4 regions of the Candidatus Jettenia sp. AMX1 genome follow, and region 3 is predicted to be linked to each of the others. Evidence: riboswitches for the same ligand, from Rfam matches in the RefSeq annotation. Region 3 holds a riboswitch; each other region holds the start of a gene.
What was found. A riboswitch is a leader RNA that binds a small molecule or an ion and turns the genes downstream of it on or off. The one in region 3 is predicted to bind cyclic di-GMP.
Positions count from the first base shown of each region.

Region 1: it holds a riboswitch for cyclic di-GMP, as region 3 does, so the genes downstream of both, FBQ94_RS06380 (DUF1559 family PulG-like putative transporter) here and FBQ94_RS04070 (glycosyltransferase family 2 protein) in region 3, are expected to answer to the same signal.
Region 2: it holds a riboswitch for cyclic di-GMP, as region 3 does, so the genes downstream of both, FBQ94_RS06435 (PKD domain-containing protein) here and FBQ94_RS04070 (glycosyltransferase family 2 protein) in region 3, are expected to answer to the same signal.
Region 4: it holds a riboswitch for cyclic di-GMP, as region 3 does, so the genes downstream of both, FBQ94_RS00865 (M10 family metallopeptidase domain-containing protein) here and FBQ94_RS04070 (glycosyltransferase family 2 protein) in region 3, are expected to answer to the same signal.

Region 1 covers NZ_SZPP01000015.1:188,520-192,719, reverse strand. Annotated here, with positions in the region: gene FBQ94_RS06390 (universal stress protein) at 41-526, opposite strand; gene amrS (AmmeMemoRadiSam system radical SAM enzyme) at 551-1,561, opposite strand; cyclic di-GMP riboswitch class I at 2,093-2,216, shown strand; gene FBQ94_RS06380 (DUF1559 family PulG-like putative transporter) at 2,443-3,126, shown strand; gene larE (ATP-dependent sacrificial sulfur transferase LarE) at 3,178-3,993, opposite strand; gene nadA (quinolinate synthase NadA) at 4,099-4,200, opposite strand, start outside.
Region 2 covers NZ_SZPP01000015.1:199,784-203,983, reverse strand. Annotated here, with positions in the region: tRNA gene FBQ94_RS06455 (tRNA-Arg) at 253-326, shown strand; tRNA gene FBQ94_RS06450 (tRNA-His) at 371-447, shown strand; gene FBQ94_RS06445 (DUF433 domain-containing protein) at 919-1,149, shown strand; gene FBQ94_RS06440 (DUF5615 family PIN-like protein) at 1,142-1,522, shown strand; cyclic di-GMP riboswitch class I at 1,972-2,120, shown strand; partial or broken gene FBQ94_RS06435 (PKD domain-containing protein) at 2,330-4,200, shown strand, end outside.
Region 3 covers NZ_SZPP01000011.1:80,133-84,332, forward strand. Annotated here, with positions in the region: gene FBQ94_RS04065 (ABC transporter permease) at 1-481, opposite strand, end outside; gene FBQ94_RS04070 (glycosyltransferase family 2 protein) at 727-1,656, opposite strand; cyclic di-GMP riboswitch class I at 1,799-1,920, opposite strand; gene FBQ94_RS04075 (polysaccharide deacetylase family protein) at 2,061-3,116, opposite strand; gene FBQ94_RS04080 (NAD(P)H-dependent glycerol-3-phosphate dehydrogenase) at 3,641-4,200, opposite strand, start outside.
Region 4 covers NZ_SZPP01000002.1:85,147-89,346, reverse strand. Annotated here, with positions in the region: gene FBQ94_RS00870 (O-antigen ligase family protein) at 1-1,878, opposite strand, end outside; cyclic di-GMP riboswitch class I at 2,176-2,324, shown strand; gene FBQ94_RS00865 (M10 family metallopeptidase domain-containing protein) at 2,612-3,874, shown strand; gene FBQ94_RS00860 (hypothetical protein) at 3,980-4,200, shown strand, end outside.

The DNA of each region.
Region 1 (4,200 bases), on a different contig from region 3:
GAGACTTTTTGGACAATGCCAGAGAATACACGTATATGAATCAACTTGCGCCAGGAATACTCCCGCTGGGAATAACAGGGGGTGTAGATGGCATTCTAACCATAAGGACTGGGCAGGGTGCCTTGCGGACAACCTTTTCTGCTACACTACCCATCATAACATGAGAAATTCCAGTTCTTCCATGCGTGCCCATTACGATAATATCTACCCCGATTTCCTTAGCAGCGTTTGTTATCTCATAAAAGGGCACACCCTTTACGATAATAGTTTCTACCTCCAATACATCCGTTGTTCCCTCAGGGAGACTCTTTATTAAATTTGCCCGAATTTTGGCAACATCAATCTCCTCGGGCTTATTATAAGGGCTGAATTTGTATATTTCTGTATCGTAAAAACGGGAATCTATTACATGCATGAGATATAATTTTGCTTCATCTTTCAGCGCCAAAGAAATTGCATATTTTAAGGCAAGATACGAACATTCGGAGTGGTCTACAGGACATAATATCTTCTTTAATACGATCATACGGTCTCCTCGTTATTTTTGTACTTACATGCCAATACCATCGATGCCGGTATTGCATGCCGGACATCTTGAATTGATGATGTTGTTTTCAACAATCTGGTATCCATATCTTTTGATAAGGATCTTCTTACATGCATAACAATAGGTGTTTTCTCCTCCTTCGCCAGGCACGTTGCCTTCATACACATATCGCAGTCCCGCTTCCAAACCTATTTCACGCGCCATTCTCAACGTATCAACTGAAGTTGGGGGTTTTTCAATGAGGCGGTATCCCGGATAAAAGCGACTTACATGCCACGGAACCTCAGGCCCCAGACTTCTTATAAATCCGGCAATCTGCCTTAATTCTGATTCTGAATCGTTAATTCCCGGTATGATCAATGTGGTTATTTCTATCCAGATGCCCATCTCTTTGTAGGAACGGATGCAATCGATTACCCCGTCCAATTGCGCACCGCACAGCTTTTTATAGGTTTCGCGCGAAAAACTTTTCATATCCACGTTTGCGGCATGCAGATACGGTTTTATTGTCGTAAGGGCCTCACGGGTTATATATCCGTTTGTTACAAATACGTTTTTCATCGATGTATTATCTGCTATTTTAGCTATTTCATAGGCATACTCAAAAAAGATCGTAGGTTCCGTGTAGGTATATGCAATACTCTTACAGTGATAACCCAAAGCCTCTTCAACGATCCTTTCCGGAGCAACATCTCTGCCTGCGATTTGCTCATAATTTCCAGGCAGTTGTGATATCTCATAATTTTGGCAGTTCAGGCACTTGAAATTGCATCCTACCGTTGCAACAGAAAAAGCGGTTGTGCCGGGATAAAAATGATACAGTGGCTTTTTTTCAACAGGGTCGATATTTTCCGAGACGAGCTTCCGGTAAACAAGGGAATAGAGTATGCCTTTGTGGTTCTCTCTAACCCGGCAAATGCCCTTTTTCCCATCTGCAATAATACAGTGATGGCGGCAAAGGTAACACCTTACCTTCGTATCTCCAAGTTTCTCAAAAAACATCGCTTCTTTCATAAGTATTTTCCTTAAACTTGAACATTGCATTTGGACACAGAAGAACACAGATAAACACAGACCTTTTCAGCCGAAGAAAGCAATGTTATAGTATTTCAAGGATGAAACCAAACATATTTTTGATAGGGTGGCACGGACAAACTCGTTTGTCCGTGATGGCACAATCAAATCATGACTCATTTTATTTGGTTTCATTATGTTCCGTCCGGTTTCATCTATTTGATACTATAATCACTTATTAGATAAGTTACCTACAATATCTGCATCATGAGTTTATTGGTACATATCTGCGTTAATCTGTGTCCCATTGTAGAATTTTAGGCATAAAAATAATCTTACCGTTTTTTCTGTATGCTGGCAAGTAATTTGATCCAAATTTCAATATCGTGTGAAAATATTAGTTGACTGGAATATTTCCCGTGATATAATGCGCCAAAATCGATATTGTTGTAAAGATATTATTTTAATGAATATATTTATTAGATAAAAAAACATACATGATCAAATAAGTAAGCATTATAAAACATCACATAACGATAAAGGCAAACCCTGAGTGATCAGGGGACGCAAAGTAAAGGATCTTTAATCATAGCCTGGCAGAGACGCATCATGATGCGTCTCTCCTATGAATAGTAAAGATAGCCCTACTACCGAACATGATAAATAAATTTAAGATAAATTTAGACAACCTTACTACGGGAATATTCCGCCGATTATTTCCGGGGTAAGGTTTTTTTGTTTTAAAGGCATTTTCAAGAACATGGATTTCAATCTGCTGTTAAAGATATATGTCCTTTTGCAAGAAGGAGGTGAGAAAAAAGCATCTTTGTAACATCGTGAGAGGATACATCTTAACAATCTTAAAAGGAGGGGGGCTAGCTATGGAGATGAAGAAAATGAGAAGTGCGGGTTTTACGTTAATCGAGTTACTTGTTGTAATCGCAATTATTGGTATCCTTGCAGGTATCCTGTTGCCTGCATTGGGCAGGGCGCGTGAATCGGCACGCAGGACGCAGTGTGCTTCTAATTTGAAACAGATCGGGATGGCTATGCATATGTATGCGAATGAAAATGGTGAAGTGTTTCCTACGGGTGGAGCCTCCGGTTCTAAAGCTAGTGATAGTGACGATGCAGCGGAAGAAAGAGAATCGCTTGGTAAACTTTTTGATTCGTATATTACTGATAGGAAGGTTTTCAGATGTCCGAGTGATGCTGTTGTTACAGAAACAAATGTTTTAAATTTGACAACTACAAATACTTCATTTACATCAGACACATGCAGCTATGGTTATGATGATAATCATAAACCGGCAGATGATCCAAGTGTAGCTATTGTTGCCGATAGATTGGGAACCGATACCTCCTCATGGCTCTCAAATAACCATAAAAAGAAAGGACAAAATGTGCTTTATATTGATGGTCACGTTGAGTGGAAGGGTACTTCATTAGCCGGCTGGTACGGCACTAATACAACAGGTTTTGGTTATGATAATATATGGACTAATGATGGTGGAAACCATACCACACAAAGTCCTGGTGGAACTGATACTGCAATACTGCAATAATTTATTTCTGTCTTGAATGTTTATTGAAAAGGGTAATATTCTTTTTGGATATTACCCTTTTTTATTAAGCACCTCATTCATACTCCCGCTACGATAACCCTCCATATCAAGGGTGACGTATTTATAACCGATCTCCTTGAATTTTTTAACGATCTCTTTCCTTGTGCCATCCTGCAAGAGTGCGGGGATATCTTCGGGCAATACCTCAATCCGCGCAATGGTATCGTGGTGTCTGACACGGAATTGCCTCAGACCAATACTTCTTAAATAGTTTTCTGCAGCAGCAACTAATGATATTTTTTCCTCCGTGATAGTTTGTCCATAAGGGAACCGCGAGGACATACATGCGTAGGAAGGTTTATCCCAGTTGGAGAGGTTAAGATACTTCGATATCTGGCGGATATCGGCCTTTCTTAATCCGCTCTCCTTCAGAGGGCTGCGTACATTAAGCTCCCTTGCGGCATCAAGTCCGGGCCGGTGTTCACCGGTATCATCGAGATTGGCCCCATCTGCAACGTTTTTATAGCCCTTCTCCTTAGCAATCTCTTTCAGTTTTCCAAATAATTCTGATTTACAAAAATAGCATCGGTTCGGAGGATTGTTCGCAAATCCTTCAATACCAAGTTCGCTGGTGTCGATAGTCATATGAGGGATGCCTATTTCCTTTGCTATCTTTTTTGCCTCCTCGTATTCATATGCCGGATATGTTTCTGAACGCGCAGTTACAGCGAGGGCCTTTTCTCCGAGGACATCATAACAAACCTTTGCCACGAGAGAGCTATCCACTCCGCCGGAAAAGGCTATCACAACACCTTCCAGGGTTTTCACGGTGTCTTGTAGTTTTTTAAGTTTTTCTTTTATATCCATAGGTAACAGAGAAAAAATTTTATTTACTGCATGGAAGCAGAAGGCACAGGGTTCAGAGATTAACTACATTAATGTCTTTTATTGCGCTCTTTGTGTTTCTGCGGTTTATGATAAATCCAGCATTCTTTGGATTGCTGTTCGCGCCTTCCCTGCAATAGTATCCGGCACCTTTACCTGATAAACGAGGTCCTCCAGAGACCATAACAC
Region 2 (4,200 bases), on a different contig from region 3:
CTTGTGAATGAAATAATCAATACATAATTTAGTTGATAGCTTATCGGTTTTCAAAAAGCTTTATCATTTTCCTTGAAAAAGATATCATTTTTTGTATAATTTACCGAACCTGTATAAATAAGTTTTAAATTTACAGCACTTCTGATAGCAAACAGGGTAAATTTTGCAGGAATTGGTGTACAAAATAGACAGGGTTTCAAGCGTGATATTTTTATTTAAGCCTGCTGTGTAATGTTTTGATAAGCGAGTTATGCGCCAGTAGCTCAGCTGGATAGAGCATCGGATTTCTAATCCGGCGGTCGAGGGTTCAAATCCTTCCTGGCGCGTTGTTTATTACATAAATATTAAGTTTTTTCTCCTATAGAGTGTGGTGAGCGTAGCTCAGATGGTTAGAGCATTAGACTGTGGCTCTAAGGGTCGCGGGTTCGAATCCCGTCGCTCACCCCATAACATACTGATATCAGTCTGGTTTTCTTTGCTGCTTCTCTGGCATTACATTTACAAGCAAGATAGTTCATAACAAATAGCCTGTATTTGTCATATCTTGCTGCACAGACATCGACATGTTTCAGATGTTGATGAGTATTTTTTCATTTGTAACCATTTCCAGAGATTCTTTTTGCCATATTTATCACAGTCAGGAAACTTAACCACCACCGTATCCCTAGTACTGTCGGACGAAAGGAAGGGGAAGAGATAGGCCAACCTAAACTATATAGATCCAGTGCCTTACTCTATCCAGAATTCCCATTATCATTAGTCGGTAATAAGCTCTCAGTTTTATTATTAATTGCGTTAAGATTGCTTTCCACAATTCTTCTTAACAATATATACATAAATGGTTACAAGTGTTATGTAAAGTATGAATGTTAAATATCATTTTAAATTTGAGGAGTAATAATATAGGAGTAATAATAAATGAAGGTGTTTGATAGGATTGAGATTAATCCGCGAGTATGTAATGGTAAGCCAGTAATTAAAGGCACCAGGATACCTATATCAGTAATTCTTGAACTGATAGCAGAGGATAAGTCATGGCAAGAAATACTCGATGGTTATCCTGAGCTGACGAAAGGCGATATCTATGCAGCTTTGCATTATGCAAAGGTATCACTTGATCATAGTGAATTAGAAGAAATTAATGTCTAAGCCGTTAAAATTATACTTAGACCAAATGTTTCATGTGAATGTTGCCCAAGCTTTGCGTGAACAAGGATGTGATGTATTGCGTGCTTCTGAAACGGGCCAGGCAAGAGCGGACGACTATCAGATTTTAGAAAAGGCAATATCCGAAAATCGTATATTAATTACCCTTGATGAGCATTTTGGAGATTGGGCGGTATTACCACTCAGTAGCCATCCAGGGGTTATTCGAATTAAGGTGAATCCAACCACTTCCGGAAAAGTTATTAAACTTCTTTTGCATTTCTTACGCAAGAATCATACATCAGAACAATTTAAAGATCATTTAGTTATACTATCAGAAAAATGTGCAAAATGGATTCTAACTGTAACATATTAATAATAAAAAGCTTAAGAAAAAGGTACGACGAGTTCGAATCCCGTCGCTCACCCCATTACTCTTTTAATCAAAAGGGATCACGTTTGTGATTCTCATACCTTACAATAAAGATTCGCTCTCTGTGTCCATGCTTGTGAAGTTTATTGTACATCCCCTGGATTTAGCCAGCCTGATTTAAGTGAATCATAAGAGCTTGCCTGACTCCATTAACCATCCAAAATTATCTCCTTTTCAAGTAGTTACTATTCCTCTCCATGATAGTCTTCAAAATTAAAAATAAAATAAAATTGATTTTTTTGTGTTCTATGATATATTCACGTAAACGTAAAATAAATTTTACTTTGCTATACATCATTATATAGTAATGCTTTAAAATCATATGGGTAATTATAGATAAGGTAAACTAAAAATATAAAATTTATTTAGATTCATTATGAATGCGTAAAGTCTTCCGATAAAGGCAAACTCTGAGTAATCAGGGGGCGCAAAGGAAAGGGTCTTGTAACCGTGGACAGTGTTCGTGAACAGTGTCAGTATAAGTAAAAGACACTTACACCCATAACTGGAACGATGAAAATAAGATAGCCTTACTGCCGAAGATATTTCTATAAATATCTTTGCAGTAAGGCTTTTTTGTTTTATGGCCAGCAGGAAGAGATTTCTCATAATAACTACGTATTAATTTTAAAGTATTTATTATAACAAAATTATCACAGGATGTAGATAGAAAGTTAATGAAAAACAAACCAGTTTGCCTTTATTAACGACCAGGGTATTGTCATCTGATAAATTAAGGGGGGGATTTAAATGTGCTGTGCGTACTGGCGTAAAATTCTTTTAATCTACTCAATGCTCTTTGCTGTGTTTATTTCCCTTTTTTCACTCGTAATCAACTCAGCAACATTTGCTCTGGATACCGATGCTTACGTCAGCCTGGTTCGGTCTGTAGAGACTGGTTATCATAACATCCCAAACCCTGCGGGTCTTGCTTTCTCTCCAAGAGCCAGGAAATTCTTTATTGTGGATGCCCCCAAATCTGCCTTGCCTTCAGCAAAAATTTTCGACATCATGATGATGACTTCTTCTGGTGATTTGGTTAGTTCAGTTCGTACACAGATAACGGATCCTGTTAACATAGCTTTTGATAGCAAGGCCAATCGCTTGTTAATCTATCAGCCGGCTGTCCATAAATTGATTGCCGTAAAGGCTATGGCTGACGGCAATCTGGATCCTGCTAAGGTTACTAGTTTTGATGCCCGGAAGTTTGGTCTTCGGAGGCCTAACGGTATGACTATTGACCCGTCCAGCGGAGGTCTTTTTATCCTTGATAGTGCTGTGCCGGAAATTATCCATGTTACGCCAAATGCGGATCAGGGTTTTGATGATGCATCGATTTCCTATGTATGTTTAGAGCAAATCGGCATATCTGATATTCGGGGTATTGCCTTCAATCCTGCCAATGGCCATCTCTATATCCTGAGTTTTACTGAGAAAAAGCTGTACGAATTCACGAAGTCAGGAAAGGTTGTTGCGATACGTGATGTATCAGAATTTAATCTCAAAAACCCACAAGGTATGATTTTCGCTCCGAGTGGAGATCTAACGGATGATCCATCACAAATGAACCTGTACATTGCCGATTACGGTCCTGACAATAAGAGAAGCCAAAAAGCCCATGTGTTGAAAAATGCACAGACATATGATGGTAAAGAAAAAGATGGAAAGCAAATGCAGGGTAAAATTGTTGAGTTATCTCTTACTCAAACACCTGGTGTGGCATCTACAAGCAGCTCTTCCCTGGTGCAGACTATGGATCTCTCTCTACTTTCTCCACCCAGCCCGGATCCGGCAGGTATTACCTACCTTTTATCCTCTAATACGCTCCTTGTTTCTGATGGTGAAGTTGATGAAATGCCTATCTTTGTCGGTGTTAATCTTTTTGAAATGAGCCTGACCGGTAACTTACTGGATACCCTCAGTACAACATCTTTTTCGTTTGAGCCGGCAGGTTTAACGATTAATCCTGTTAATAAGCATCTCTTCTTTACTGACGATAATGTATGTAAGGTATTTGAGTTAGACCCCGGGGTTGACGGACTTTATGATACCTCGGATGATATAGTTACTTCTTTCAGTACGTCAGACTTCAGTTGTTTCGATCCTGAGGGGATTGCTTACGATAGCACACAAGGAGCACTTTTTATAGCAGATGGTGTGAGTTCTGAAATCCATCGGGTTGCACCGGGAGATAACGGTGTTTTCAATGGTGTGCCACCGACGGGTGATGATCGGGTGACACATTTCGATACGGCGATTCTTGGAGTGACTGATCCTGAGGGTATTGAGTTTAATCCGGATAATGGCCATTTGTACCTGATCGGTAAGCCTCCAAATATATTGGCTGAGATAACAACATCAGGTACCCTCAGGCGGGTGTTTGATATTTCTGCTGCGAATGCCCGGAAACCGGCGGGCCTTGGCTTAGCTCCCGGCAGTTTAGACCCCAATATCAAGAACATTTATATCGTTGACCGGGGAGTTGATAATGATCAAAATCCAAATGAAAATGATGGCAAAGTATATGAAATATCTCTGCCTCCAATTTCGCCGGGCAATCAAGTACCCACGGTTGATGCTGGATCCGACCAGACAATTATCTTACCGGCGGATGCCTCTCT
Region 3 (4,200 bases):
GATAAAAGACGTTCAGGGTTGCAATCGTTAAACCAAGACTAACAATCAAAATGCCCTGGATGAGGATAAGCAGGGGAAGGGTTAATAAAGCCCATGTCAGAGTTTTGCCGTAAAAGATTAACATGCCAAAAAGTATCGGCATGGCTACTACATAATTCAGTAAGTTTGATAGGGTATTCACAATAATAAGAATAGCGGGTGCAAAATTGGGCCGTCGAACTAAATCCCGATTATGAATAAAGAGATTACCTGCTGAACCCAAACATGTGCTGAACCACGTCCATGGCAGTAAAGCACAGAAGACAAAAACCGGATAGGCTTCAATCTTCAGTGGGACAACGATATCGAAGAGGAATACTAGTACGATGAGTTGAGCTAAGGGGATCACAAGTGACCAAAGGACGCCAAGTACCGATTGTTTATAACGTAAAGTAAAATCGCGACGCACGAGGTGGTATAGTAAGTCCACGTGGTAGACCAATGAACTCCTATGGTGTGACTTCTTATGTAAGGTAGAAATACTTCTTTCAGAAGGATAAGCAAGATTTAAATCGGTTGGAGACATCTTTATGTAAAAATACGATATTCTAAGAAATACCCTAACTTAATGTATATCAAAGATATATCTTGTTATCAAGATAATTATTGTTATAAATTATTTGGGAGAAAATGGTAAATGATAAATTTGTGTTCCATTACAAAATTTAGGCTCTTAATGTTTTAGTCTTAAAATGGGGTCTGATTTTTGCGGTACAAGAGAAATTTTTCTATTAAATTTCTTATTCTCCTGAAATTATCTGTACTGAAAAGGGAGAGCGCAAGGCCCAGATAACTTCTTATTCCAAATGGACGTAGCCGTATTGTTTTAAAAAATATTTCTCTTCCTTTTTTGAAATTTCCGGTGCAACAATACAGTAAGCCAAGATATATATACTGATGACAGTAAATTTTATTATTTAAGGTGAAAAATTGATTGTATTTTTTCAGAATTGTTTCAAATCCTTTAATTTGTATATCCAAATTAGCAGAAAGTCTATTTTTGTGAATGTAATACTTAACGAGAGGTTTTTCTATATAATCAAAATGAAATTCTTTTGCAATCCGGATCCACATATCATAATCGGTTCCAAAGATTATGTTCTCATCGAATAAATTTACCTTGTAAAAGCATTCTCTTCTGAGAATAACAGTAGAGGGAACTCCAATATAATTTCTTACAAATATATCGTGATAAATGTCTCCTCGTTTTATGGGAATCCTTCGGCGTAATATTTTTCCCTTCGTTGTATCTACTACTAAATAACCCGTATATATACATCCAACTTTGGATTCGCTATCTTTTAATAAATCAACTTGTAGCTGGAGTTTTTCCGGTAACCATTCGTCATCGTCATCTAAGAATGCTATGTATTCAGCATGTGAATTTATTATTCCCGTGTTTCTGGCACCGGCTTCTCCTTTATTTTCCTTATGGCGTATATACCGTATTCTCTCATCATGAAAATTCTTTACAATTTCCTGCGTATTATCTTGTGAACCATCATCTATTACAACTATCTCAAAATCCTGAAATGTCTGATTTAATACACTGGTAATTGCCGAGTGGAGAAGCTTAACACGATTATACGTAGGAATAATTATGCTAACTTGTGACATCTATTATATTCCATTCAACTAAGATTTGTTTTGATGTTGTTCCTACACGCACTCTTAAAACACAAAAACCTTACTCTGAGAATATTAAGTCAAATATTCTCAGAGTAAGGTTCTCTGATTTATTTCAAATATATTTATCATGTTCGGTGGTAGGGCTATCTTTAATCATACTGGTAGAGGCGTATCATGATACGCCTCTACCAGTATGATTAAAGATCCTTTACTTTGCGTCCCCTGATCACTCAGGGTTTGCCTTTGTCGTTTTGATTTTGACTATGTATATCTTATCCCACGTCTTCTCGCAAAACTTTAAGTGCAACTTGTTTGTGTGGAATAACAGATTATACATACTTATTTATTAATTATATTCAAGTATAGCATTTTATGTCAAATAAAATATAGTATTATTGGAAATTAAGCCATCTCGATAATTGCTGAGAAAACTCTTCCCCATTCCAATTATATATCTGGATGCGAGGTAACTGAAAACAGTTTGTATCTCTTCCAATAATACCAGAAGCATTCGTACAAGCACAATGAAATCCGGCTTCTTGCACAAGGGTGACTGTTTCTTCCGTATAATCGCACTCTCTGCCATAAGGATATGCAAAACTTGTTATTGGACGGCTCAGTATCTCTTCAAGATACGCTTTACTTTGAAGTATCTCTTTTCGTTGCGTAGCCAGTGGGAGTGTGGAAAGTATTGGATGTGTTACGGTATGCGCCCCAATCTCAATAAGTTTTCCTTGTGCCAGGGCGTATACATCCTCAAATGAGAGAGAGTCAGGAGTTTGTTGATCAGTATCGGTTGACCTGATATTAACCCACAGTAACAGTTTGTCAATTACCTCTTGTTGTTCTTCTTCTGACAAATGGTGTAACAGTTCATAAAGGGAGAGATAAATGACGTGGCGGGCACAAGGATCGTCTTTTTCCCAATTCATCCAACGGCGATAGTTCCAATAGTCCTCATGATAGCTCTGAACTGCTTTACTCGATTCCCATTGGTTAATATTTTTATTCATACTTAAGCGAAGCGTCTTTGATAACATATCTGGCTGTAGCAATAGATTATCCAGTTCCTCCCACCAGAAATCACACATCTTTCCAATATATCCGGTAGTAAGGAACATCGTTGCCGGGATATCGTGGCATTCCAGCAATAGTTTGGCATTATGGAGGTTATCCGCATAATCATCATCAAAGGTAATTGCTACCGATTTATGCGGGAGATTTTTATTATGGAACGCTTTAATCAATTGCTGTAGTTGTATTGGCCGGGCGTACTTTTGCAAAATCTCCAGGTGATCAGAGAAATTTTGTGGGGTTATACATAAAGAATTGGGATCTGAATGCTCTTCAGTTATACGATGATAATGCAAAATAAGTATCTTTCGGTCAAATAGCTTCTTAAGCCTCCGGGCAGTTTGTAGTAATTTATTTATTCTGCTTATCATCATAATAATGTTACCTCATGCTTTTGTTATTCTAACATACTAAGTGTTCCGAAAAATAAGATCTTGATGAGAATTTTTCTCGTTTTATTTTTTGAATTATCTCTGCAGGACTTATTAATTCCGGTGATGTCTGGAGTGGAATAATGCTTCTCTGCCCTGATAGCGCAATACATTTGCCAAAATGTTCTTTTACAGAAAAATTTAAGAAAATATATAAGTTTTTTCTATAAATAACTTAACAACACATACTTATGATAATCATAAGAGGTATTCTAATGGTATTTATTTTATGTTTGAAGGAAACACTCTAGGTTTTATGTAGGTATATACATACATAGATCTTATATATTTATTTTTAAGTAGATATATCATAAATATTTACATAATATCTCATAATCGTTATAAAAAAATACTCCCTGTATATGATTGCATACATTATCAAAGGAATGAAAGCTTAATAATAGGGGTTAATGATTGAAGAGATGGAAAAAATGGTAACTGAGAAAACGGAAGATCAAGGACTATATTCAGATTAACTCTTCCACTTCAGATTTTGGAGTGCGCATCATGAGATTGCTTACCGCATCGAGCGGACTTTTATCGGTGAAAAGTACATTGTAGATCTCTTTTGTGATTGGCATTTCTACGTTCCATCTGTTTGAAAGCGCTGTAACAGATTTTGTCGTCCAAACACCTTCTGCAATTTGTTCCATACTCTTTAGGATTTCAGACAATTTTCTTCCTTTTCCAATTTGTTCTCCGACCCAGCGGTTTCGTCCGTACGGGCTAATACAGGTCGTTATTAAGTCGCCTAATCCGGTAAGTCCTGCGAAGGTGCTTCTCTGTGCTCCCATAATGATACCCAGACGGCTAATCTCTGCTAATCCGCGGGTAATAAGGGCTGCCTTAGAATTATCGCCAAATCTCAAGCCATCGCAAATACCAGATGCGATAGCAATTACGTTTTTCATCGCTGCGCCTAACTCGACACCGATCATATCGGGATTTGTATACACTCTAAACCTATCTGTGGTGAAAACCTCTTGAACGAATTGTGCTAAACCCGCATCCTGCGAAGATGCGACAG
Region 4 (4,200 bases), on a different contig from region 3:
TTCAGCTAACATTTGATATATTACGCCTAGCTGGAAAAAGCTTAAAAAATGTTCTGGAATTAACTGTAAAGAATTATTGGCCTCATCGTACGTACCCTGTATCCATACCTCGTTTTTTGTTTTAAATGCCATTTGTATATATACCCTGCACAGTTCATCGCGATAGAATGTCTCGTATGGATTGAGATGTATAGCATGTTTCATAAGATAGAGTCCTTTTTCTACTTTACCGTGAGCGTTTTCATCCTCAAACCCAAAGACCCTCCTTCCATATTCAAAGTATGCATCTGCCCTGTAGACCCGAATAACGAAGATGAGAATGAAGCCTAATACCGTCAGCACAATTCCACAACATAGCCATCTGGAAAAGTTGGAAATTCGGGAAATTGTGAAAGCAGGAGTTTGAATATATTGATTTTTCCCATTACCTGGACTTTGCAGCTTCGCATCTTTCCGGAATTTTCCAGTTATTACCCATTCCTCTCTCTCTTGCATCTTTATTATTGAGATACAGAGTCCCATCATTATCCAAAAGAGCATAACAATAGGTGTATTTCCAAAACTAAACTCATTTTGAATGAGATAACAAAGTACTCCCGTTAAAAGCCCCAGCATGAGCAATTTGTTTTCACTTGTTAACTTTTTGTAATTTTTACCAATATATATTCCAAAGGCTGCCAGCAGCCATAGGTAAGTACCCAGGCCAAAAATACCACGAGTGACGACCGTATCGAGAATATCATTGTGAATTCTATCCTGTCTCGGAAAAGGAAACCCCCGGTCACTTTCTCGCAGTGAAAATACCTTTGCAAGGTTTTTTTGGTAAATAATACCTATAGTATCTGGTCCAATACCAAAAACAGGGTAATCTTTCATAATCTCAAGAGCAGCCAGGTATTGGAATATGCGGGAAAAAGATGAACCGGCAACGGACAAGTGGGCAGTAATCCACGGCCTTGATTTATTTTGCGTATTATCAAAATCCGGCAATTCCTTCGATTCTCCTTTACTCACGGAAGATTCGGGTGAATCGGCTGCCTTTACATCAGCGGTAAAATGCTTAATAACCGAGGTTTCATGCCTTACGTTAAATGCTACCCCGATAAGGATATATAAAACAATGAGAATTACATTTTTATATCTTTTCGTAAGGCGCCATTTGGAAACAAAAAAGAACAGAGGAATTAATCCTCCAAGAAGCGCCACAAAACATGCGCGGGTATTGGTAAGCCAAAAGGTAGTGTAAATAATCAAGGATAACGCAAAAAAAAACCATACGATATAAGGACTTCTTACCGGAGGTGATTCTTTTCGTTCGAAAGAGTTACCCAAAAATAAGACAACGGCTAATGGTAAAGCCATAACAAGGTAGGTCGAAAAAAATACGGGATTCCCAAAGGTTGAGAATACCCGGCGGGCTTCAAAACTACTCCATTTGAACATATCAAACCCGATATGCTGTGCAATTCCATAGCATGATGAGATGGCAGCGCCGGTGATAATTGAGATTAACAGGAAATAAAACCTTTTTTTTGTCGTTACAAAATTGACCGTAGTATAAAAAAGAAAGATATAACATACCGTGGCAGTTAAACCCTCAAAACGCTTGTAGGTGCCAAAGAGACTCATTATGGGGTTTATAGAGAGAATTGATGAAATAATAAAAACTCCTATATAGGCGAGGATAGGAATATCTATTGAAGTATGTGAACAGGTAAGATGAGAATTCAAAGCAAACATGATCGACCATACAAAGAGAATGGCTATCGTTAACAAATAGAGAGCAGTCACCTTGCTAAGGTCGAAAACACTGTAAAGGCGGATATCGAAGAACAGAGGTACGATAATAACGGCAGCCAATAATAAACTTATTATCACTGTATCACCCTGTACCATTATGTTTTTGAAAATATTTTTTATTTTATTCTCATTCATATTCCTGATTGCCAAATTTAGCAATATTTTAAGTATCAATCTATTAAAAATGAAATACTATTTTCATACTATATCATGAAAAATAAAAAATATAAACTATTCCTTTTTTTAATTAAAAGTAAGATCTCGTATGATTACCATTTATCACAGGAAAATTTTTGTAGTTCAAAAGAATAATAATTTCCTTGATTTTTGGTTTATAAATTGACATATTAAGGTCAAAATAGTAGTGCGGTAAATATTCGACAAAGGTAAACTCCGAGTGATCGGAGGACGCAAAGTAAAGGGTCTTGTAACCGTGGATAGTGTTCGTAAACAGTGTCAGTATAAATAACAGACACTTACACTTATAACTGACACGATAGAAATAAGATAGCCTTACTGCCGAAGATATTTTCCATGAATATCTTTGCAGTAAGGCTTTTTTGTTTTCAGGAATAGTTTTAAAAATTGTAGTTACTCGGTACTCCGTAAAATGTTCCTGAGATTTATGGCCACTTATTCATGAACAGGAGGTGATACAAATGACCTGAAAAACATTGAAATGAATTGCTTAAGTCAAAACTGAGTAAAGTATTTTCCCTATTTTAAAGAAACATGCATGATATTCATGAAGAAAAAGAAATGAAAGGATTTTTTCTCTTGCGTAATACAACCTTAAATAAAGGAAAAGGCAATGAAAAATGTAAAAATATGTATATCGTTTATTTCTCTGTTTTCTCTGGGAACGATGGGAAGCTTATCCATTGCAGCAGACACCGAAGGTGTTAGTTATATATATCAGGGAAAAAATTTTATTGTAACAAATAACAATAGCACAATCCTTCGGGTAGAACCAACGCCTCCCCCCTCTGCATCAGCATCACCCTGCACCAGCGACTCTCCCTGTCTCTATGATGACCTTCCTGCAGGACTAGCTCCTTATGCTCTTACCGGTGGAAGTTGGCCCATCGCTGGCTTTACCTACAGCTTTGGAAATACCAGTCCTGATATCTCCTGGGCATCGGAGCGGGGAGTTATAGGACAGGCATTCGGACTCTGGTCAAATGTAGCAGAGGTTAAACCAACAGAAGTTGCAGACGGTGGGGCTAACTCATGTGCTGGTGACATCCGTATCTGGTGGGGAGCAGGAGACCATGGTGACGGATATCCTTTTGACGGACCCGGCGGTGTGCTGGCACATGCGTGGTATCCACCACCCGTCAATGGGGGATGTATTGCTGGCGATGTCCACTTTGATGAAGATGAAACATGGGTAACTCCAACCTATGGTGGGGCAGGGATTGATTTGCTTACCGTCGCGGCACATGAAATCGGACATTCCCTCGGATTGGCACATTCCTCTGATCCCAATGCCCTTATGTATCCTTTTTACACGGGAAGAAAACCTTATCTTTCGTATGATGATATTGCAGGTATTTATGCGATTTATGGATCCAGGCCAGAAGATGTGATTATTCAGATTGAATCTGTTTCAATTCCAGCTCCTGGCTCCGGAAGTTTCAGACTTCGTGAAAAAGATGTAAAGGTACAGCTCAGACAAAAAGGAACTGCAAACTATACGACTCGCCATTTACCTACCGCAGATACAGATACGGGTGGGTCAAAAGCCGATGTAGATGGTGTACTTTCACGCGATCCTTTTGTTTCCCAATTTGACGGTTATTGGTGGCATATAGGAGATCTTTATCGGGCACAACACAGACTCTCCAGTTCATATAAAGATATTGATCAGGTCAAGGTCACTTTGACTATTTCAGATAATATTCTTCTGGGCCCGGAGACCCTTCGCGTTTCTCTCAATGGAATTGTAGTTGGGGATATTGTGGTTAATCCGGGAGACGCCTCTAAGGTTGCTACATTTAATGTGAGATTTGTAAATCCAAAGAACAGCAGCAGGGATATAGGAACAAATTTTTATAATGAAGGAAAGCATTAAATGTGGCTAGCAAAGTATAAAAAGGAAAAAAGGAAGAGGGGGATTTTCCTCCTCTTCCTTATTCTATATTTATGGAGTTTTTCCTCCACACCAGCATATAGTATTATGTTGAGGATGGATAACTCAGAACTTATTGCCCGTTCTGATCTCGTTATATACGGAGAGGTTAAAGAGATTCATTCAAAGGGAGACAACCGGGAGGCTATTATTTTCGTTGAATGTATACTTAAGGGAAAACCCACTGCCGGTGCGGAGATAAAAGTTATTTTCTCGCCGGGAATGGAAGATAGTCCTGTCTTTGAAACCAACGAACGCGTCCTCCTCTT